2 regions of the Paenarthrobacter sp. NPDC089675 genome follow, and region 1 is predicted to be linked to the other one. Evidence: riboswitches for the same ligand, from Rfam matches in the RefSeq annotation. Region 1 holds a riboswitch; the other holds the start of a gene.
What was found. A riboswitch is a leader RNA that binds a small molecule or an ion and turns the genes downstream of it on or off. The one in region 1 is predicted to bind thiamine pyrophosphate.
Positions count from the first base shown of each region.

Region 2: another riboswitch for thiamine pyrophosphate. It lies ahead of thiO (glycine oxidase ThiO); the one in region 1 lies ahead of thiD (bifunctional hydroxymethylpyrimidine kinase/phosphomethylpyrimidine kinase).

Region 1 is NZ_JBIVHM010000001.1:700,094-705,210, reverse strand. Features, by position in the region: gene thiD (bifunctional hydroxymethylpyrimidine kinase/phosphomethylpyrimidine kinase) at 356-1,876, opposite strand; TPP riboswitch at 1,867-1,965, opposite strand; gene ACIPY2_RS03325 (Rne/Rng family ribonuclease) at 2,038-5,117, opposite strand, start outside.
Region 2 is NZ_JBIVHM010000001.1:266,639-271,755, reverse strand. Features, by position in the region: gene ACIPY2_RS01365 (TetR/AcrR family transcriptional regulator) at 1-413, shown strand, start outside; gene ACIPY2_RS01360 (DUF3107 domain-containing protein) at 465-689, shown strand; gene ACIPY2_RS01355 (hypothetical protein) at 723-1,025, shown strand; gene ACIPY2_RS01350 (thiazole synthase) at 1,134-1,931, opposite strand; gene thiS (sulfur carrier protein ThiS) at 1,935-2,171, opposite strand; gene thiO (glycine oxidase ThiO) at 2,168-3,421, opposite strand; TPP riboswitch at 3,414-3,533, opposite strand; gene thiE (thiamine phosphate synthase) at 3,561-4,223, shown strand; gene ACIPY2_RS01330 (ferritin-like fold-containing protein) at 4,259-4,924, opposite strand; gene ACIPY2_RS01325 (RNB domain-containing ribonuclease) at 4,966-5,117, shown strand, end outside.

The DNA.
Region 1 (5,117 bases):
CACTTCTCTCGACGTTTCTTACTAAATTTGCGTGCGGAACACAGAACCTGAATCCGGCCTGGTTCTCGCTGTGCCTCAACGCCGTGGACTCCGGATCGAAGCCCGCGAGTCATCCCGTGAACAATTCCACGGGGCATAACCCAAGGGTTGGCGTAAGCACCGAAGATCAAGATTACGCTAGTTTGACCTTCAGCTGCAAATGAGGCCGGGTCCGGAGGCCATCGGGTGACGCTTGTCACCAGCAGGAACAGACTTTCCCGGCACCGTGCCCGTCAAGCCTACAGGCTCCTGCCGGCAGGTTCGGGTATTTGGACGCCGACGCGCGGCGGCCGCCCTTGGACTCGCGGTGGCGGCCCTAGGAGTACAGGCGGGGAGCGTCGAAGAAGGCTGTCTCGTAGCGGCAAGAATGAACGAAAGCCTCCACCATCGCTTCCCGCTCCCGGTCGCTTGCACCAGCCGCGGCGGCATCCGTGAACGTGATGGCCTTCCGCGTCGCTTCGGCAAACTCTTCGTCCGCGTAGGTCTTGAGCCAGTCGGCGTAGGCATGGGCCGCGGGCGAACCCGCTTGGAGGTAATTGGCATGCAGTTTCCGTCCCACCTCTGCATAAAGCCAATAGCAGGGAAGGACCGCGGCAAGCAGCACCGCGTAACTTCCTGAGGCAGAGGCGGCCAGGAGGTGGTCCACATAGGCCTTTGTTACCGGACCGGTCCCGGTTGATGCCTCGCGTGTGCTGAGCCAATTCCGGTGCAGTTCCGATTCAACCTCCAGGCAAACCTGGGATGACCTGGCCCAGAAAAGCTGTTCTTCCTCGGTGGGCGCAAGGGCGCCTGCGCGGGCCAACACCCTGGAGTAACCGTTAAGGTAGAGGGCGTCCTGGGAGAGGTAGTAATTGAACTCATGCTCCGGAAGCGTGCCGGATTCCAGTCCCCGGATAAACGGCAGCGCATGGATGGCCTCCAGTTCCGGTGCCGCTTCCTGCCACAGCCGGGCGGCGAATGCCCCCTTGGACGTTGACGGCAGCAAGTGGTGGAAGTGGTTGATCGGGCCGTTGCCTTCTCCCACGCCCAGCACGTCAGCGGTAGCCAGCGCCTCCACGAGCCATGGTTTCACTTCCCTCAGGGACGCTTCCCAATCCCCTGTCCGCGCTTGGACCGTGGCAACCGCAGACGACAGCGAACAGCCCGTCCCGTGGCTGTTCTTTGTGGCGATCCGCGGCCCGGCGATTTCGATGACATCCTGCCGCAGCAGCCCGGCGGTATTCACGAGGGCGTCCGGGCACTCTTCCCCCGCCAGGTGCCCGCCCTTGACCAGCACTGTGTTGCCGTACTCGGCGGCCAGCCGCTTGCCTTGCTCCAGGGCGGTTGTCCAATCCTGCGCCTCCGCTTCGCCAAGCAGCATGGCGAGTTCCGGAATGTTGGGGGTCACCAAGCCTGCCAATGGCAAAAGCTCCCGGAGCGCGGCCTCGCCGGATTCCCGAAGAAGGCGGTCGCCGCTGGTGGCAACCATGACAGGGTCAAGGACCACGACGGCGGGGCGCACCTTGGCAAGCCAGCTGCGTACCTCGTTGATGACATCGGCATCACCCAACATCCCGATCTTTACCGCATCAATGGCAACGTCAGCGCTAATGGCTTCCAGCTGCCGGCGCAGGAATTCCACGGGAGGGACGTGGACGGCGGAAACACCCCGGGTGTTCTGTGCCGTCAAGGCAGTAATGGCAGCCATGCCATAGCCACCGTGAGCCGCGATGCTTTTCAGATCAGCCTGGATGCCCGCACCCCCTGACGGGTCCGAGCCGGCAATACTAAGGACCCGAGGATGGGGGCGGCCCGCAACAGGCAGCGGGTAGATAACGGAGGTCGACAAAGAAGTCATGGAGACATCCCTTCGCCGGTGCTAACCGGACAGGTTCAACGGGTCTGGATCTCAGCCGAACCCAACGCCCGGCACCCCGTGTCAGTCTCCAAGCCTAACCGACAGAGGGTCCCGCAGCAGGCGCTGCGGGACCCTCTCTCGGTCACATGACGTTCACGCGGTTACAGTTCCGAAGCCGGGACTCCTACACCGAGGATGATCGGCTCGGCTGCGGCCGCGGCCTTCTTTGCCGGCTCCTGCGGAGCTTTGGCTTCATGGGCTGCGCCGCCACCGCTGGACGCCGATACCTCATGGTGTTCAACTGTTGTCTCGTTGGCCGCACCCTGTGCCCGGCTGGCGCTACGGTTCCGGCGACCCCGCCGTCCACGTGACCTGCCCGCCGCCTGGTGCTCGTCGTCGGACCCGTGGTCAACGGCCGGCTGCTGACCCCCGCCAGCTGCCGCTGCTGCGGCAGGATCGGCCGCAGGGGCCGCGGCCTGGGGCTCGGCAACCGCGGTTTCCGCCGGCTTTGCCTCTGAAGCCCCGCCAAGGTGCGAGAACGCCTCGGCAAGGAGGTCCAGCGTCATGGTCGGCTTGGCTTCATCCGATTCGTGGTGTTCCACGAAGGGAAGAGCCACTTCTTCGCCCCCGAAACGGAGGACCGGCGTGGTGCGACCGGCAGTCTCGCCGGCCGGCTGCGCCTGCGTCACGGTGTTCGTCTCAGGCGAACCTGATTCGGCTGCGGCAGCCGCGCGGGCTTCCTCTTCGGCTTTGTGGACTTCGTCATCGTGCAGGTGGGCAGCGTGGGCAGCAGCGGCGATCGTCGCCAGGGCCGCCCGGGTTGCTTCGGCCTTTGCCTGACGCGCAGGGTCCACCGTTTCCGGAGCCGACGACGCATGCGCCGGGGCCGGAGAGTTGTGGACCGGCGTCGGGATTTCTGCAGGCTGGGCCCCGCCCTTTCCGCGGCGTCGCTTGCGCTCGGCCCGTGGGGTGGTCTGCTGCGGCTCGGAGTGCGGGCGGTGCTGCTCTGCGGCAACCACGTTGGCACGCCGATGCTCCACCGGTTCGTCGTGCGTCACGACGCCGCGGCCGGCGCAATGCTCACACTGCTCGCCAAAGACCTCAAGGAGACCGGTGCCCATGCGTTTGCGAGTCATCTGCACCAAACCAAGCGACGTCACTTCAGCCACCTGGTGCTTGGTACGGTCGCGGCCCAGGCATTCAACCAGGCGGCGAAGCACAAGGTCGCGGTTGGACTCCAGGACCATGTCGATGAAGTCGATGACGATAATGCCGCCGATGTCACGCAGCCGAAGTTGCCGGACTACTTCCTCGGCAGCTTCAAGGTTGTTCTTGGTGACTGTCTCTTCCAGGTTGCCGCCGCTGCCGGTGAACTTACCGGTGTTGACGTCCACCACGGTCATGGCCTCGGTGCGGTCGATGACCAGCGAACCACCGGAGGGCAGGAAGACCTTGCGTTCGAGTGCCTTGTGGATCTGCTCATCGATGCGCCAGGCGGAGAAGATGTCCTGGTCCTTGGTCCACTTTTCGAGCCGGCCCACCAGGTCGGGAGCAACGTACGTGACGTAAGCCTCGATGGTGTCCCATGCGTCGTCACCGGAGACGATCAGCTTGGAGAAGTCCTCGTTGAAGACGTCACGGACCACCTTGATGGTCAGGTCGGGTTCGCCGTACAGCAGTTCCGGAGCCAGCACCTTGGTGGACGATGCTTGGCCTTCGATGCCCTCCCACTGCGCGCGCAGCCGGTTGATGTCGTGCGTCAGTTCTTCTTCCGACGCGCCTTCAGCAGCGGTACGGACAATGACGCCGGCATTTTCCGGCAGGCGGTCCTTCAGGATCCGCTTGAGTCGGTTGCGCTCGACGTCGGGCAGCTTGCGCGAGATACCCGTCATGGAGCCACCCGGCACGTAAACCAGGTAGCGGCCCGGGAGGGATATCTGGCTTGTGAGGCGGGCACCCTTATGGCCTACAGGATCCTTAGTGACCTGGACCAGGACGGAATCGCCGGACTTCAGGGCGTTTTCGATCCGGCGCGGCTGGCCTTCAAGGTTGACCGCATCCCAGTTCACTTCACCGGCGTACAGCACGGCGTTACGGCCGCGTCCAATATCAACGAACGCCGCTTCCATGGACGGCAGCACGTTCTGGACCTTGCCCAGGTACACGTTGCCGATCAGGGAGTCCTGCTGGGTCTTGGACACAAAGTGCTCAGCCAGCACGCCGTCCTCGAGGACACCGATCTGAATTCTGTCATCGCGCTGGCGGACGATCATCTGCCGGTCCACGGACTCCCGGCGCGCCAGGAACTCCGCCTCAGTGATCACCTGGCGGCGTCGACCGGTCTCGCGGGATTCGCGACGACGCTGCTTCTTCGCCTCAAGCCGCGTTGAGCCCTTGACGCTGGCTACCCGGTTGGAGGGTGCAGTTTCGGTGACGGGGCGCGGCGCGCGGACACGGGTGACCGTGTTGGGCGGGTCGTCGTCCGAGCCGCCGGTCAGTTCAAGATCCTGGTCCCCACGGCGACGGCGCCGACGGCGGCGCGACGTGACACCGTCTTCCAGGGCCTCAGCGGCCGGTGATTCCTCGTCCTCCGGCTCAGCTTCACCTTCGGCCCCGTTGTCTTCGCGTTCTGTTCCGCGGCGACCACGCCTTCCGCGGCTGCGGCGGCGACGGCGGCTGCCGGAATCTTCCAGCTCAGCGTCACCATTGGTTTCCGGTTCGTCCCCGGTTTCGTCGTCTTTTTCAGCTTCTTCCACAGCAGGGCGGACCACAGTGGTCAGATCCGGGGCCTGGAAGATCATGGAAGTGATGGAGACCGGCTCCAGGAACAACGACGACGGGGCCGTGGCGGCTTCCTGGTCAGCTTCGGTCTCGGGAATTTCGGCGGCTTCCGGCTCCGGGACCGCTACAGTCACTGCCTCGGGCGCGGGGGCCGCTTCGGGTTCGGGGGTTGCTTGCAGCTCCGGCGCTGCTTCGGGCTCGGGAGACTCGGCAGCTACTTGCCCTACCTTGGGCTTGGCCGCACGACGACGGCGGACCGGCTTTTCGGGCGCCGGCTCGGCGTCCGCTTCCGGATCGGTTACCTGAGGTTCGGGTACCTGAGGATTGGCATCGGTCGGGACGTCCTCGCCAAGGCCCGGGAGGGTTTCCGCGGGCTCGGTCTTCTTGCGGGCCCGGCTGCGGCGGGCAGGTGCCTTGGGAGTTTCTTCGACAGCGGCCGCGTCGCCGGCCCCTTCGGGCG
Region 2 (5,117 bases), 430 kb from region 1:
TGGACAGCCACCTCGCGGCCCTGACCCAACTGATGCTGACCGCCCTGAACTCCACGACGGACAACAAAGAGCGCGTCAAGGCCGTCATGCGGGCCTACTACAAGTTCATCGCCGACGACGACCAAGCTCACCGCTTGGTCTTCGAATCGGACCTCATCAACGACCCCGATGTCAGTTCACGGCTGGAAACGTTCAACAAGACCTTTGCCGATGCCGTGGCCCACGTCATTGCCGAGGATACCAAGCTGCCCCCGCTTGAAGCCCAACTGCTGGGCCGCGGCCTGGCCGGAATGGCCCAGGTCAGCGCCCGCTACTGGCTCGAAACGGACGGAAACCTCGACCTCGATGTGGCCAGCGATCTGATCTATCGTTTAGCTTGGCGCGGAATCAGTCGATTCCCCAAAGAGTCCTAGGCTAGAAATAAAGGACAAACGTAAATTCCTGATTGGCTTGGAGGCCTCGCTGTGGAAGTAAAGATCGGCATTCAGAACGTCGGCCGTGAAATCGTGCTCGAATCCGCCCTCGACGCAGAGGCCGTGGCCAAGATTGTTTCGGACGCACTTTCCAAGGGTTCCGAGCTGCGGCTGACCGACGAGAAAGGCCGTCAGGTAATCGTTCCGGGCAGCGTGCTTGGATACGTTGAAATCGGCGCCGAAGAAGTTCGCCGCGTCGGCTTCGGCGCACTCTGACCCCGTCTTTCCAACTGCCGCTAAGGAGTTCCCGTGCTTTCACTCGTCGTGATGGTTTTTGCGACCCTCGCCACTGGATTCCTGGTGTGGGCAAACGACAAGCGCCACGGCAAGTACGGGATCGCCCTGCCCGCTGGCATATCGGTGGGCGTTGGCGCCTTGAGCTGGATAGTGTTCATCGCCGCAGGGCTGGGTTACCAGCCGGGTCTTACCTGGATCCCCTGGGTTCTCCCCATCGTTTTGGGGACGGCAGCGGCAGCGGGGGTGGTGGTATTCCTCGGCAGGACGCGCACTGCCCGGGATACAGCGGAGCTCACCAAGGCCCTCCGCCTCTAGCAGCCGGGTTGCAACCCTGAAAAGCAAAGAAAGAACTGTGACCACCGCCCTTCCGGGCAGTGGTCACAGTCAGTTAAACAGTGATCGCAGTTAGTTAAGCGCCATACGTCAGAGGAACTCGGCGCGGCCTTCCATAGCTGAAGACGCGAGGGCATGCTCGCGTCGCGGAATGCGTCCTGCCTGCCTGGCAAACCGGCCGCCGATGACGGCGTGGCGGAACGCTTCGGCCATTTGCACCGGGTTTTGGGCCCTCGTGACGGCAGTTGCCAGCAGGACGGCGTCGCAGCCAAGTTCCATGGCAAGGGCTGCGTCCGACGCCGTCCCGATCCCGGCATCCAACACCACCGGCACGGAGGCCCGGGAAACAATTACTTCGATGTTGTGCGGATTCAGGATGCCCAGGCCGGTTCCGATCGGGGCGCCAAGCGGCATGACGGCCGTTGCGCCGAGGTTCTCCAGCCGCAGGGCAAGGACGGGATCGTCGTTGGTGTAGGCAAAGACCTTGAAGCCCCGGTTGACCAGTTGCTCCGTGGCGTCCACGAGCTCCACGGCATCGGGCAGGAGCGTGTGTTCATCCGCGATGACCTCCAGTTTCACCCAGTCGGTCTCCAGTGCTTCCCGCGCCAGTTCAGCCGTAAGAATGGCGTCCTTGGCCGTGAAGCAGCCGGCAGTGTTCGGCAGCACACGGATGTTGTTGTCCACCAGCAGTTGGAACAGCGATCCGGTCTCGGCCGGTGAGTACCGTCGCATGGCTACCGTGGTGAGTTCGGTGCCAGACGCCACCAGGGCTGCGCCCAAGCCATCCAGGCTCGGTGCTCCGCCGGTCCCCATGATGAGCCGGGAGGTGAGTTCCACACCGTCAATGACCAGCGCGTCGGTCCGTGCTTCGATGTTGGTGGTGGTCATGGTTCAGCCTCCCTGCACTGCGGTTACGAGTTCCACTTCATCGCCGTCGGCCAGGCTCGTGGCCGCCCACTGGCTCCTGGGCACTACCTCGGAATTGCGGGCGACGGCGACACCCAGCTTCCCGCCGTCGGCAGCCTGTCCCCGGTGGTCCAGGTCGCGGCCGGTGACCGCCGTGATGAGCGTACTGACCGAGGCGCCCTCCGCGACTGCGTGGTCGGCGCCGTTGAGTTTGATGTTCATGCGGTTTCCTTGCTGCGGACGTTGGTGGTTGAAGAGGAGTGGCGGGCGGAGGCTGTGTTCTGGAAGCGGTCCGGCCGGAATCGGGCCCAGCGGGCCTCTGCCCTGCCGCTGATCAGCGATCCCACGATTGCGGCCGCGACCGGGGTTAGGAGGACGCCGTGCCGGAAGAAACCGGTTGCGATGACGAGGCCCTGGACGTCGCCGTCGAGCCCGGCCACCCGGCCCAAGAGCGGAGCGTTGTCCGGCGTTCCGGGCCTGGCCCGGGCCGTGGCTTCCAGCAGCTCAAGCTCGGCGACGGCCGGCACCAAAACCTGGGCGTCGCGCAAGAGCTGGTAGACCCCGCCCGCCGATACGGCGTTGGAACCGGATGAGAGCGCGTCTTCGCGTTGCGTGGCTCCGATGACCACTGTTCCGTCCTCCCGCGGGACGATGTACACGGGTACCCCGCGAACTATACCGCGAACAGTCGAAGTCACGAGGGGCCGAAGGCCATCGGGGACCCGCAACCTCAGGATGTCCCCGTAGACCGGCCGCAGAGGAAGTTCCAAACCCTCCGGAAGGCTGCCAAGAGCGGCGGCGCCAAGACCGTTTGCAACGATCGTCTCGGCGGCCATGACCACTTGCCCGGAACCGAGCTCCGCGCCGACCACGCGTTGGTTGTCCCAAACGAGCCTGCTCGCCGGCTCGGCAAGGTGGAATCCCTCGCGGGCACCGGGAACCCAGGTCGCGTCATCATTTGTGTGTGCGCCGAGCCCGGCGAGGATACGGGAGGCAAGCCTGCGGGGGTCCACCTGGTGGTCCGCCGGGATGTCGAACGCGCAGGAAATCTGCGGGCTGAGGAGCGGCTCACGCTCCCGGGCCTGCCGAAGGAGCAACGGCTCAACGTCCAGCCCCGCTGCCAACTGTGCAGAGCGGAGATCTGCGAGCGCCCTACGGTCGGCAGCGTCGGCACCCACGGCAAGTGTCGACGTCGTGCGGTACCCGGACTCAGGCACCGACCCCGGAAGGCCCTGCACGAAAGCGGGCCACAACTTTGAGGATTCAAGCATCAGCTCCAAGAGGTCTTCCTCTTGGTAGTGCAGCTCACTGACGGGTGCCAGCATGCCCGCGGCGGCAAAGGTCGCTCCACCGGCCGGGCGGGGATCGATGAGGACCACGGAGCGGCCGGACACGCGGACTTGGTGGGCTATGCCCAGGCCGACTACGCCTGCGCCGATGATGGCTACGTCTGCTTGGATGGCTTCTGCCATTGGTTTCCTTCCCTACGCCGGTATTAACCGGATCAGGTCAAGCGGTCGGCGCTGAAGCCCTCTCAGCCGGACGGTCACAAAGACGTGCGTCACGGCTCCCGCAGTACGTGCCCAGTTTAGAGGAACTACTCTGGTTTCCATGATTGAGCCTGACCTCCTTTCCACTGCCCGCCTCTACTTGTGCACCGATGCCCGCCGGCGGCAGGGTGATTTCGAAGACTTCGTCGACGCGGCATTCGAGGGCGGCGTGGATATCATCCAACTCCGTGACAAGTCCCTCGAAGCCGCAGAAGAACTGGAACTCCTCGAGGTCCTGGGGAAGGTGGCCAGCCGGCACGGAAAGCTGTGGGCCGTCAATGACCGGGCCGATATTGCGCGTATTTCCGGGGCACCGGTGTTCCATGTGGGTCAAAAGGACCTGCCGCTGCCCTCTGCAAGGGAGCTGCTCGCGGAATCGGCGATCGGCCTTTCCACCCATTCGCCCGAGCAAGTGGATTCCGCGCTGGCGGCCTCCCGGGTGCCGGATGGTTTGGACTACTTCTGCGTCGGTCCACTGTGGGCTACGCCCACCAAACCGGGCCGCGCGGCCGTGGGATTGGAGTTGGTCACATATGCCGCGGAAGCCGTAAAGCGATCGGGTAGGCAACTCCCCTGGTTCGCCATCGGGGGCATCGACCACAGCAACGTGGACCAGGTGGTGGCGGCGGGCGCCAGCCGCATCGTGGTGGTTCGCGCCATCACCGAAGCGGCGGATCCGACGGCGGCAGCCAAGTCCCTGCTTGAGGCGCTGGATGCCGCCTGAGCAACCCCGGACAACGGGACGACAAACAGGACAGGCTAGGCGCTGAGGCCCAGCCCCGACATCCTTTTGGCGTGCCGTTCAGCAAGCTCGGCGGTGATGCTCCGCAGTGAGGCGCGGGCGTCGTCGCCCCGCAGGACGGGTCCAAGCTGGGGATGCTCTTGCCCTACCCTTTGGGCCTGCGTGAAAGCTTCCGCCACGAGACGGCGCCCCCAGAGGGCCAGGCGCGAAGCCAGGCGCGGATCGTCCCGCAACGCCCGTGCCAGCAGAACCCTGAGAGCCTCGGTGGCATGGTCCGCCGAGGCTACCTGGCGGACAAACTGCTGCGTTCCGGCGTCGAGGAATCCGGCCAAGGTGCGGTAAGAATCGGCGGAAACAGTGTCTATGACGTAGGCCTTCATGACCGATTCGAACCAGTCCCCGGAAGCTGTCCGCTCGTGAAAATGGTCGAAGGACTGTTGGAAGGGCAGCATGGCGTCTTCGGGATCGAGTCCCATCTCCCCCAGCCTGGCTCCGATGGCCGCATAGTTGCCGAAGGCGCCTACGGCGATCTTGGCCAGCATGGCCCTTTCACCCAGCGTCGGTGCCAGCAGCGAGTCGGCGGACAACCTTCCGAAGGCCGACAACTCGCCGTAGGCCATCGCACCGAGCAGTCCGCCTGCGAGCTGGTCCTGCGGAACCCTGCCGGTTGTCGAGGTGCCCATCCTTCAAGACTATCCGCCGTTTTGGGGCTAGTCTGACTTTCGTGTCACATCACCGGATAGCGCCCAACGTCGACGATTCTTCCGACCAGCTCGCAGCCTCACTGGCTGCCCTCAGGACCGAACTGGAGCTGCCCGGCGACTACCCGGCAGAAGCCGTGGCGGAGGCACGCGACGCGGTTGAACGCCATGGCCT